One region of the Paenibacillus sp. FSL F4-0122 genome, then DNA from elsewhere that is predicted to be linked to it. Evidence: riboswitches for the same ligand, from Rfam matches in the RefSeq annotation. Region 1 holds a riboswitch; each other region holds the start of a gene.
What was found. A riboswitch is a leader RNA that binds a small molecule or an ion and turns the genes downstream of it on or off. The one in region 1 is predicted to bind cyclic di-GMP.
Positions count from the first base shown of each region.

Region 2: linked by a shared signal. The riboswitch ahead of MHH49_RS06665 (transglutaminase-like domain-containing protein) and the one ahead of MHH49_RS05035 (glycosyl hydrolase) in region 1 are both predicted to bind cyclic di-GMP.
Region 3: linked by a shared signal. The riboswitch ahead of MHH49_RS20265 (thiamine pyrophosphate-binding protein) and the one ahead of MHH49_RS05035 (glycosyl hydrolase) in region 1 are both predicted to bind cyclic di-GMP.

Region 1 is NZ_JBBODI010000001.1:1,175,942-1,179,210, forward strand. It holds gene MHH49_RS05035 (glycosyl hydrolase) at 1-1,415, opposite strand, end outside; cyclic di-GMP riboswitch class I at 1,428-1,507, opposite strand; gene MHH49_RS05040 (sugar phosphate nucleotidyltransferase) at 1,644-3,017, opposite strand.
Region 2 is NZ_JBBODI010000001.1:1,575,935-1,579,203, reverse strand. It holds gene MHH49_RS06680 (glycosyltransferase family 2 protein) at 1-20, shown strand, start outside; gene MHH49_RS06675 (GtrA family protein) at 7-414, shown strand; gene MHH49_RS06670 (class D sortase) at 517-1,176, shown strand; cyclic di-GMP riboswitch class I at 1,296-1,378, shown strand; cyclic di-GMP riboswitch class I at 1,453-1,533, shown strand; gene MHH49_RS06665 (transglutaminase-like domain-containing protein) at 1,547-2,356, shown strand; rRNA gene MHH49_RS06660 (16S ribosomal RNA) at 2,724-3,269, shown strand, end outside.
Region 3 is NZ_JBBODI010000001.1:4,681,664-4,684,932, reverse strand. It holds gene MHH49_RS20275 (helix-turn-helix transcriptional regulator) at 1-42, shown strand, start outside; gene MHH49_RS20270 (methyl-accepting chemotaxis protein) at 164-1,414, shown strand; cyclic di-GMP riboswitch class I at 1,589-1,685, shown strand; gene MHH49_RS20265 (thiamine pyrophosphate-binding protein) at 1,841-3,269, shown strand, end outside.

The DNA.
Region 1 (3,269 bases):
GCCTTCAGCGTTATAGTGCCCTTACGCTCAGTACCACTTTGCTTAGTCCAACTATCAATCACGGATTCCCCATTCACCCAGACACGGATACCATCATCTGAGGTAGTGTAAAATGTATATTGCTCATTATATAACGGCTTAATTTTACCGCTCCAACGTATGGAGAAACGATCAATCCCGAGGGCGGCATCCGGCGATCCTTGCCGCCAATTGAAATCGATTATTGCATCAGTTCTGTTAAGAGTTGCCGCTCCCGACAACAACATGTTGTTGTAATACTCTCCTGCAAGCCCCTTCGCGAGAGGAATTGCTGCCTCCCCCTCTTCTTCGGAAGGTGCCGGCGCTGGTGCGGCGCTAGGTGTCGGTGCCAGACCAGTATTTAATTTATCTCTGGTCAGGGTGTAGTTGCTATTCATAAATGTTTTGATTGTGTCTGCACTGTTATTTTCGTAAAGCATTTTTCCCCAGCTCATCATATACGTCCATTTACTTTGCGATTGCTGAAGCTTCTCCAGATTAGGCATTTCACCATTCTCCCCGATCGCAATCGGTTTGCCTGCGGCTAGACTCAACAAGCTGTCATAGTATTTTTGCTGGTAATCATTTTCGTATATATCTGCTGCCAGAATATCTACTTTATCAGCACCTGGATAAGTTAGTGCATAAGGATCTGACCAAACATTGGGAGCATTCGGACTCCATACCCATAACAGATTATTTAATTTATGAACGTTAACAAAACGGTCATACATTATATTCCATAGTTTAGAAAAGTTATTTTTCTTCCCCCACCAGAACCAGTTCCCGTTCATTTCATGATAGGGTCTCCAAAGCACCGGAACATTGGCATCGCGCAAGCTTTTTAAAGAGACTGCCACCTTATCAAGCTCAGCGATCAGATTATTATATTGCTTGGTACCCGGTGTAACGTAACTATCGAACTCACTCTGGCTGAGTGTTTTTTTCACATTATCCCAGTCATAAGAGGTGCCCGGCAGGTTAGCATGAAAAGTCATAGCTACGATCCCGCCCGCTTTATTCCAGTTGATGGCGCTGTTCACCACATTTTGACGTTGCCAAGCCATCGTTGCTTCGGACTGACCACTGATCGCACCCATTTCATAACCGTGAAGAGCCGCATATTGTCCGCTGGTTCCCTTCAGCATATTGTTAATTTCATCTGGACTTTCTAAATAGTCATGTTGACCAGCAATAATGCCTTTTCCTGAGATCGAGTAAAAATAGTTAAGCAGCTTTACGGCTTCAGGTGAGGCACCTGGGGTAACTGGCGTTCCAGAATTTGAAGCAGCTATGACAATAGACGGCGAAATCCCAACAGCAAGCGGAAGTGCAGTCAGAAACAGGACGAGTGACAGAAATGCACCAAACAATCGATACGTACGGTAAGCTTTCAAAATATTCTCCCTTTCGGTAGCCAGGCTGCCACTCTTTCGAAGGCCCTATAGCTTTGCGTCCCTACCTTTCGATAGGTTTGCCTTTTCAATTTAAGAGAAATAATCTCTCTTACCGTAAGTATCGACGACAATTAATGATATATTTAGTGTTTTTATGACTTTTTTTGATAATTGAGTCAATTTACCTGTTTCAAGAAATTTTGAATTGGTTAAATAGATAGGTTAGACCTATGAAATGAATTGTTGTAGTTCTATATCATTCCAGTCTAAAGTAATACGAATGTTATCTTCTTCTACTAATTCAGACCCCGTCTGTACCTCTATAAACTCAACATCCGTCAAAGCAAGGATCGCGTGTTTCGTTCCTTCCGGTATACGTACCACGTCCCCAGCCTTCACATTATGTTTTTTCTCATTCAGCACAATACTTGCTTCGCCGCTGACGATTGTCCAAATTTCACTACGCTTGCGATGTAATTGATAGCTGATATTATTCCCCTCGGATATAAAAATCCGTTTGGTCAGCACTTCATTGCCTTCATCATATTTCACATAATCAATAACTTTGTAATGGCCCCAGCGGCGTTCCTCGTACATCGGTCTTTGTTCAAAGGTCTTCAGCACTTCTTTAATCCGTGGGCTCTCAGCTTTATGGGTAACTAGAATTCCATCCGGGCTAGCCGCAATGATCAGATCCTTCGCACCAATTACCGTAATCGGAATGTCCAGCTCATTAATCAAGCAAGTCCCCTCAGAATCCGCCGTCACAAAACCTTTTCCTACATGCTTGCTGCTCATTTCCTCTGTCAGCGTATTCCACGTTCCAAGATCCTTCCAGAATCCATCATACGGCTGCACCACAATATGTTCTTCTTTCTCCACCACTTCATAATCAAAGCTGATGGAAGACAATAGCTTATACTGCTTCTGCAATTCTTCATATCCTAAAGGCAACCCTTTACGCTGCAAAATATCTAACAAGTACCCTAAACGGAAGGCAAACACTCCGCAATTCCACAATGCATTTTGCTCGATGAGCTGTTCTGCTTGTATGCGGTCTGGTTTCTCTTGAAAGTGACTCACCTTCATAAAACCATTCCCCCCCGCCTCTTCAGCGGTAGGAATAATATATCCGTATTTCTCTGAGGCATGTTCAGGAACAACACCCATTAGTGCCAGATTTGCTCCACTTTCCAGCATGGTCCCCTCAAGCATAGCTATGGTATCGAAAAAGGATGCTTCTACATAAGGGTCAACAGGCAATATTGCTACCGTCTCCGCTGGAGAAACACCTGCCACTGAATAAAGATAGGTAGCTGTTAAGGCGATAGCCGGAAAAGTATCCCGACGCTCCGGTTCAACGATAATCGGCACATGACTTCCCAGTTGGCTTTGTATCATTTCTACTTGGCCGCGGCCGGTGGCTAGATAAGATGATTCTGCCATCCCTGCTTCCTCCAGCTGTCTCCAGACACGTTGTACCATGGATTCTGGTTCACCTTGAGGGCTTTCAAGTACCTTTAGAAATTGCTTTGAACGTGAGTCGTTAGACAACGGCCATAACCGTTTACCTGAACCGCCTGATAGAAGTACCATTTTCATAGAATGAACCCTCCTTGAATTATGGAAATCGAGCATAATGGAATTGTTATCAAAACGTATAGCTTCCGCTTAGCCTTAGTTCGAGCGGATGCATTTTTTAAAAAATTTATTAGGTATGAACCACTCCAAGGGATTTTGGACTTCCGATCGCTGTTATCCTCAGATTTCCTGATTGGACCGCTTCTCGCGGTAGAAATCCGAGGATAAAGGCGAACACTCCGTTTCTACAGTTCCAAATTCCCTTTCCGTTCT
Region 2 (3,269 bases), 400 kb from region 1:
ACCACAATGATGTCAGATAAGAACTTGCGTGCTGCATTCATACAGTTCCTTAAATTTAATGCCGTAGGTTTGCTCAATACGCTTATTGATTTTGTGATTTTCACATTGTTGAATTCACTAGGGATGGTATACGCATTGGCGCAGGTGATCTCCTATAGTGCAGGTACGGCGAATAGCTTTATTTTGAATAAAAAAGTAACCTTTCGTGATCGCAACCGGGGGAATAAAGAAGGCTTCGACCGCGTGCAGCTGGTCAAGTTTATCGTGCTGAATCTGGTAGTGCTCGGAATATCACTGCTGCTAATGCATCTGTTGACAGACAGACTAGGTATTCAAGTCTTGATCTCCAAGGTGCTGGTTACCTTTATCACGGTGATCATCAATTTCTTTGGAAGTCGTAAATGGGTATTTTAAACATTAATTTCAGGCAGAAGGAGTTGCTATGCTTAAAGGCAAGTAGCTGTTTCTGCTTGATTTGTATATAACCATAGAAACAATATACGGAGGTGAATAACATTGCGTAAATTCTCCTATCTACTCATACTGGCTGGGATACTTATCATGTTATATCCGACAGCTAACGAATGGTACAACGACAGGCAGCAGGAGAAGTTATTAGAAACGGCTGAACTAAGCACTGCCGATAGTACTCCCCAGCCAGATTTGAAGAGCAGGTATGCTGAAGTTACTCAGCTGTTAGCAGAGGAATCGGTTCTGGATGCTCAGGCACAGTCCCAACCCCAAGAGACAGAAAAGCCTGAACCGGAGATTGAGGTCGGTGGCAAAGTAATCGCACTAATTGAAATCGGTAAGATTGATTTGAAGCTGCCTGTATTAGAAGGGGCTACAAAAGCTAATATGAAACATGCTGCAGCCCATATGAAAGAAACGGCACCCCTTGGAGAGATCGGAAATGCTGCAATCGCGGCGCATCGGGCTAGAACTACGGGTCGTTTGTTTAACAGATTGAATGAGGTTGTTGTGGGGGATGTTATCACGGTAAAGACTAGTGATCAGGTGTTTAACTATGAGGTATACGATATTTCTGTTGTAGATCCGAGTGATGTCTCCGTTCTTGACGGGAATGACAAGGATAAGATTCTTACTCTGATTACATGTGATCCGCTAGTGAATCCAACGCATCGGCTGATTGTTCATGCTAAATTAACAAAATGAGAATAGTGAATGACAAGAAAACACAAATACCGGGAGATATTTATAAAATAATGGGTAATCTAGTAAATTAGGTCTTGTTCACAACTATAAATATGATAGTATTATACTATAAAAGCTAAACACGATAACGGCAAACCTTCCGAAAGGTAGGGACGCAAAGCTAAAGGGCCTTTTCCCGAAAGGATGGCAGCCAGCTACCGAATGAAGAGGCTTTTTTTGTTTGTTTCAAATGGATTCTATCAATTATATCTAGTAAAGCTAGAACAGATAGAGCTTATACGATAACGGCAAACCTATCGAAAGGTAGGGACGCAAAGCTAAAGGGCCTTTCCGAAAGGATGGCAGCCAGCTACCGAAAGGAGTTTTATCCGTGAAAAAGGTATATTTTATGCTGGTGGCGTTGTTCGTCCTAATGACTTCAGTTCCGGTAAGTACAGCTCAAGCTGCAAGTGCAGATGCCAGCTGGTTGATTACATCCAAAGTGGCTCAAGGTGTTATTGGTATTAACTATGATATTCCGAAAGATAAAAGAATCAAACTCATGATCACCAAAGATAACAGCAGCTATACTTATAACTTGTATGCTTCTGGACAAGCTGAGGACTTCCCTTTGCAACAAGGAAATGGGACTTATAAGGTTTCGGTTCTGGAGAACACAACCGGTAATAAATACAAAGCGTTATATTCCGAAGTAGTAGACGTAACCATGAGTGACTCGAATTCCGTATATTTGGGCTCCGTACAGAATGTGAAATGGAGTTCTTCTGATAAAGCGATTGTCAAAGCTAAACAATTAGTACAAGGCAAAACAACAGACGAAGAGAAAGTTAAAGCGATCTATAACTATGTAGTTGCGAATGTACAATATGACTACTCTCTTGCTAATAGTGTAACTACTGATTATATTCCAAGCATCGATAAGACATTGACTACTAAAAAAGGGATTTGCTATGATTACGCTTCTCTTTTTGCCGCAATGCTGCGGAGTGTAGATGTTCCTGCTAAGTTGGTAATGGGGAATACAAGCTACGTTACGCAATATCATGCCTGGAACGAAGTATTGCTTAATGGGAAGTGGGTTACCATTGATACTACAGTGGATGCAGGACTTGCAAAGAGTGATAAGAAAACCGATTTAATTAAAGCCTCAAGCAAATATACTGCGGCAAAATACTATTAAATTCGCCGCTAGAAACATAACTCTATTAAATAAACAACTAGCTTAATTATTAAGCTAGTTGTTTATTTTTATATTAGGGGTTGCTTTTCTATTAATAGTTGGGGTATTATAGGTAAGCGTTGTTAGACAGCGTACAGGCGATACAGACGAGGCTGATAAAAAGCTTCGAAAAATAAAGCTTGCATTTCTGAAAACAACATGATATATTATAAGAGTTGCTGCTGATACATTAAACGGCGTCAACGAGAACTTGATCTTTGAAAACTGAACAACGAGTGAGTAGGAAATCACGTAAGTGATATCCAAAATTAGAGAATTAATTTTCTCGTCAGATGTTTCAAAATGAGCATATCGCTCTTTTCAATACTAATTGGAGAGTTTGATCCTGGCTCAGGACGAACGCTGGCGGCGTGCCTAATACATGCAAGTCGAGCGGAGTTATTTTGAAAGCTTGCTTTCAAAATAACTTAGCGGCGGACGGGTGAGTAACACGTAGGCAACCTGCCCTTCAGACTGGGATAACTACCGGAAACGGTAGCTAATACCGGATAATTTCTTTTTTCTCCTGAGAGAAGAATGAAAGACGGAGCAATCTGTCACTGAGGGATGGGCCTGCGGCGCATTAGCTAGTTGGTGGGGTAACGGCCCACCAAGGCGACGATGCGTAGCCGACCTGAGAGGGTGAACGGCCACACTGGGACTGAGACACGGCCCAGACTCCTACGGGAGGCAGCAGTAGGGAATCTTCCGCAATGGGCGAAAGCCTGACGGAGCAACGCCGCGTGAGTGATGAAGGTTTTCGGATCGTAAAGCTCTGTTGCCAGGGAAGAACGTCCGGTAGAGTAACTGCTACCGGAGTGACGGTACCTGAGAAGAAAGCCCCGGCTAACTACGTGCCAGCAGCCGCGGTAAT
Region 3 (3,269 bases), 3.5 Mb from region 1:
TCTGCTATTAAAACAATTTCCACAATATATGAGGAATTTTGACATGAATTCTAAATATCTACTACTTAAAGAAGATTTATGACACTTCTCTATAGACCAATGACCTATAAATCCCCTATAATAACACCATTACATAAAATTTAATAAGGGGGACATTTTACCAATGAGCTGGATGCACAAACTTCCGTTAAAACAAAGAATTGTTGCCGGATGTTACCTCGTTGCCGCACTGTTTGCAATTCCTGTCTTAGTTACGTTAATGATTCTAGGTCAATTTCTCGTAGGAATTATACTAGTAGTTGTTCTTGCAGGTCTGACTTTACCTGTTGCTCGCTTCGTGGAGAGAACGCTTACATCATCTTTTGATGATATTGCTAATGTATCTCACAGTATTTCGAAGGGGGATTTCACTAGCAGAGCGGACGAAAATGGTTCAATGGGTGACGTAAGCCGCTCCTTTAACACAATGATTGATAAGCTCAAGAAGATTCTGACCGATGCATCGCAGATCACCCGTCAAGTAATGGATGCAAGCCGCGGAATCGAAGATAAGAACCAGAACCTGAAAATTGTTATGGCACAAGTAGCCTCTTCTTCTACCGAGCTCGCTCTTGGTGCAAATGAAATATCTACGGATATCGCTGATATGACAGAATCCATTAAAGACATTGAGACCAAAGTATCCAATTATACGAACTCCACCAAAGAAATGAACAGACGTTCAATACATACCTTAGAACTTGTTGAGCAAGGGCGCCAATCCGTAGATACACAGGCTGAAGGCATGCGTAAAAACATAGAGGCTACACAAAAAGTGGCTGATACTATTGAAGCTCTCTCACAAAATGCCCGCGGGATTACGATGATCACCAAGACCATCACAGAGATCGCTGAGCAGACCAACCTGCTGTCACTCAATGCCTCCATCGAAGCTGCTCGTGCCGGAGAGCATGGTCGGGGTTTTGCCGTTGTCGCTCAAGAGGTTCGCAAGCTTGCTGAGGAATCTACGGCTTCCACAAAAGAAGTATTCGGTTTGGTCCGCAGCATTGAGTCAGATATTAAACAAGCCATCGATAATATCGCCATCAATGAAGAGGTTGTGCAGGTTCAGAATGAAATGATCACTCAATCTGCCCATATTTTCGCACAAATTGTACAAAGCGTGCAGTACATTACCGAGCAAATCTCTTCATTCTCTGCGGAGAGTGATCTTATGCTAGAAAGTGCCTTGAAAATTTCCAGTGCAATTGAGAATATCTCAGCAATCACCGAAGAAACCGCTGCAGGCACTGAAGAGGTATCGGCGGCTATGAATGAACAGATTAATGCCCTGCAGTCTGTTGCAGAAGAAACGGAAAAAATGACCCAGGCCGTATTTAATCTGCAAAAAACCATTCATATCTTTAAATTCTAGTTCAAAACTATCAACTGCCACCTAAGCTGAGTCTTAGGTGGCAGTTTTTTTCGCGAGACAAAACTTCATCTCTTGGACAAGACTTTCGTCAAATTTCGAGTTTTTTTAGCGGATTATGTTGACAAAAATTAATGAGGAATATATTGTAAAGGAAAATTATTCTTATCAACTATAAATTAATATTGGCAAAATCCTCGAAAGAGGATGACGCAAAACCATGGATCTACAGCCTCATTTTTTCGTTTGAGGCCATGATTGCCAGGTTGCAGAGGAACCAGGACGGCTGAACTATTGTTCAGTCTTAGCGGCGCCTTATGCCACCAACCTGTGCTTACTATAGAGCACAGGTTTTTACTTTTTGAGTATATTGATCTATCGTATCTATTCGGTAGATTAATAACTAATATATATCAAAAAACTTGTGAGGTGTTTCTTTTGAAGACAGTCGCAGATTACATGGCGGAAGCACTACGTAACCTAGGAGTCACCCATTCTTTTGGGATCATTGGCAAATCGATTTGTCCAATAGTTCTAAAGATGGTCGATTACGGTATTGAATTTATTCCCGGCAGACATGAAGCAAGCTCCGGATTCGAAGCAGCAGGGTATGCGCTGAAAACGGGTAACCTAGGCGTAGCATTTGGTACTTCTGGTCCTGGTGGAACTAACCTGCTCACAGCAGCAGCTCATGCGAAAGCTAACAACCTACCTGTCCTGTTTATTACTGGCCACCAATCCATTACAGAGCTTGGAATTCCTCAATGTCAGGACTCCACCTCTTTTCTGGCTGATTTAGCTGATATGTTCAGACCTGCCACCTTGTTCAGTAAATTGGTTGAACGTGGGGATCACTTTGGTACTATTTTTAATCATGCGATTTCTGTGGCCCTGGCCAAACGGGGTCCTGTTCATCTTTGTATTCCTTTTGATGTACAAACTGAAGTATTGGAAGAATGCAATATTGTAATCCCTGAAAGAGAGTCTCTAATTAGTCAAGCTAATATCGATAGAGTCATCGATGCTATTCAAGCTGCTAAGAATCCTTTGATTATTGCGGGTAAAGGAATTAACCGCTCCGGAGCACATAAAGAGCTTGTTCAACTCGCAGAAACTTTTAATATTCCTGTAGTAACATCTCCTGGTGGAAAAGGGGCTATAGTCTGGGATCACCCACTCTATCATGGTCCTATTGGCGTTGGCGGTTCGACCCACGGGGATGATTTATTGAATAAAAGCGATCTGTTTATAGTGCTTGGATCACGTTTAAGTGATATGACCATCTGTAATCTTAAACGGGAGAATCATCCAGCAACTTTAATTCAATTTGATATTGATCCAACCTTTGTCGGAAAAATCCTATTGTCCAAAACAATACCGGTCACTGGGGACCTGCGCGATAATTTGGTGCACTGCCTAAATCATATTGACCCAAGCACAATCACCAAACGTGAGGCTTTGGCCAATGCTGATTATTCAGAAGAGCTTCCAACCCTCAAGAATCTTTCACTGGCTTCAGTAATGAGCACTTTAAGTGATTTGATCCCTTATAATAATTCAATTTTCGTTGATGATGGAAGCCATGGATTCCACGCTGCAAAATGGTACAAGGTTAAGAAACCGGGCAGCTTTGTTTTTGATGCTTATTTTGCTTGCATGGGTAATTCGATCGGCATGGCTATTGGTGCAAAAGTTGCAGCTCCTGAAGAAACTGTCCTCTGCATTACAGGTGATGGTTGTTTCATGATGCTCGGCACTGAGATTAACACCGCTGTCTGCAAAGATATCCCTGTCATCTTTATCGTGGTCAATAATAAGCAACTAGATATGGCTCTTAAGGGTATGGAGAAAACCACAG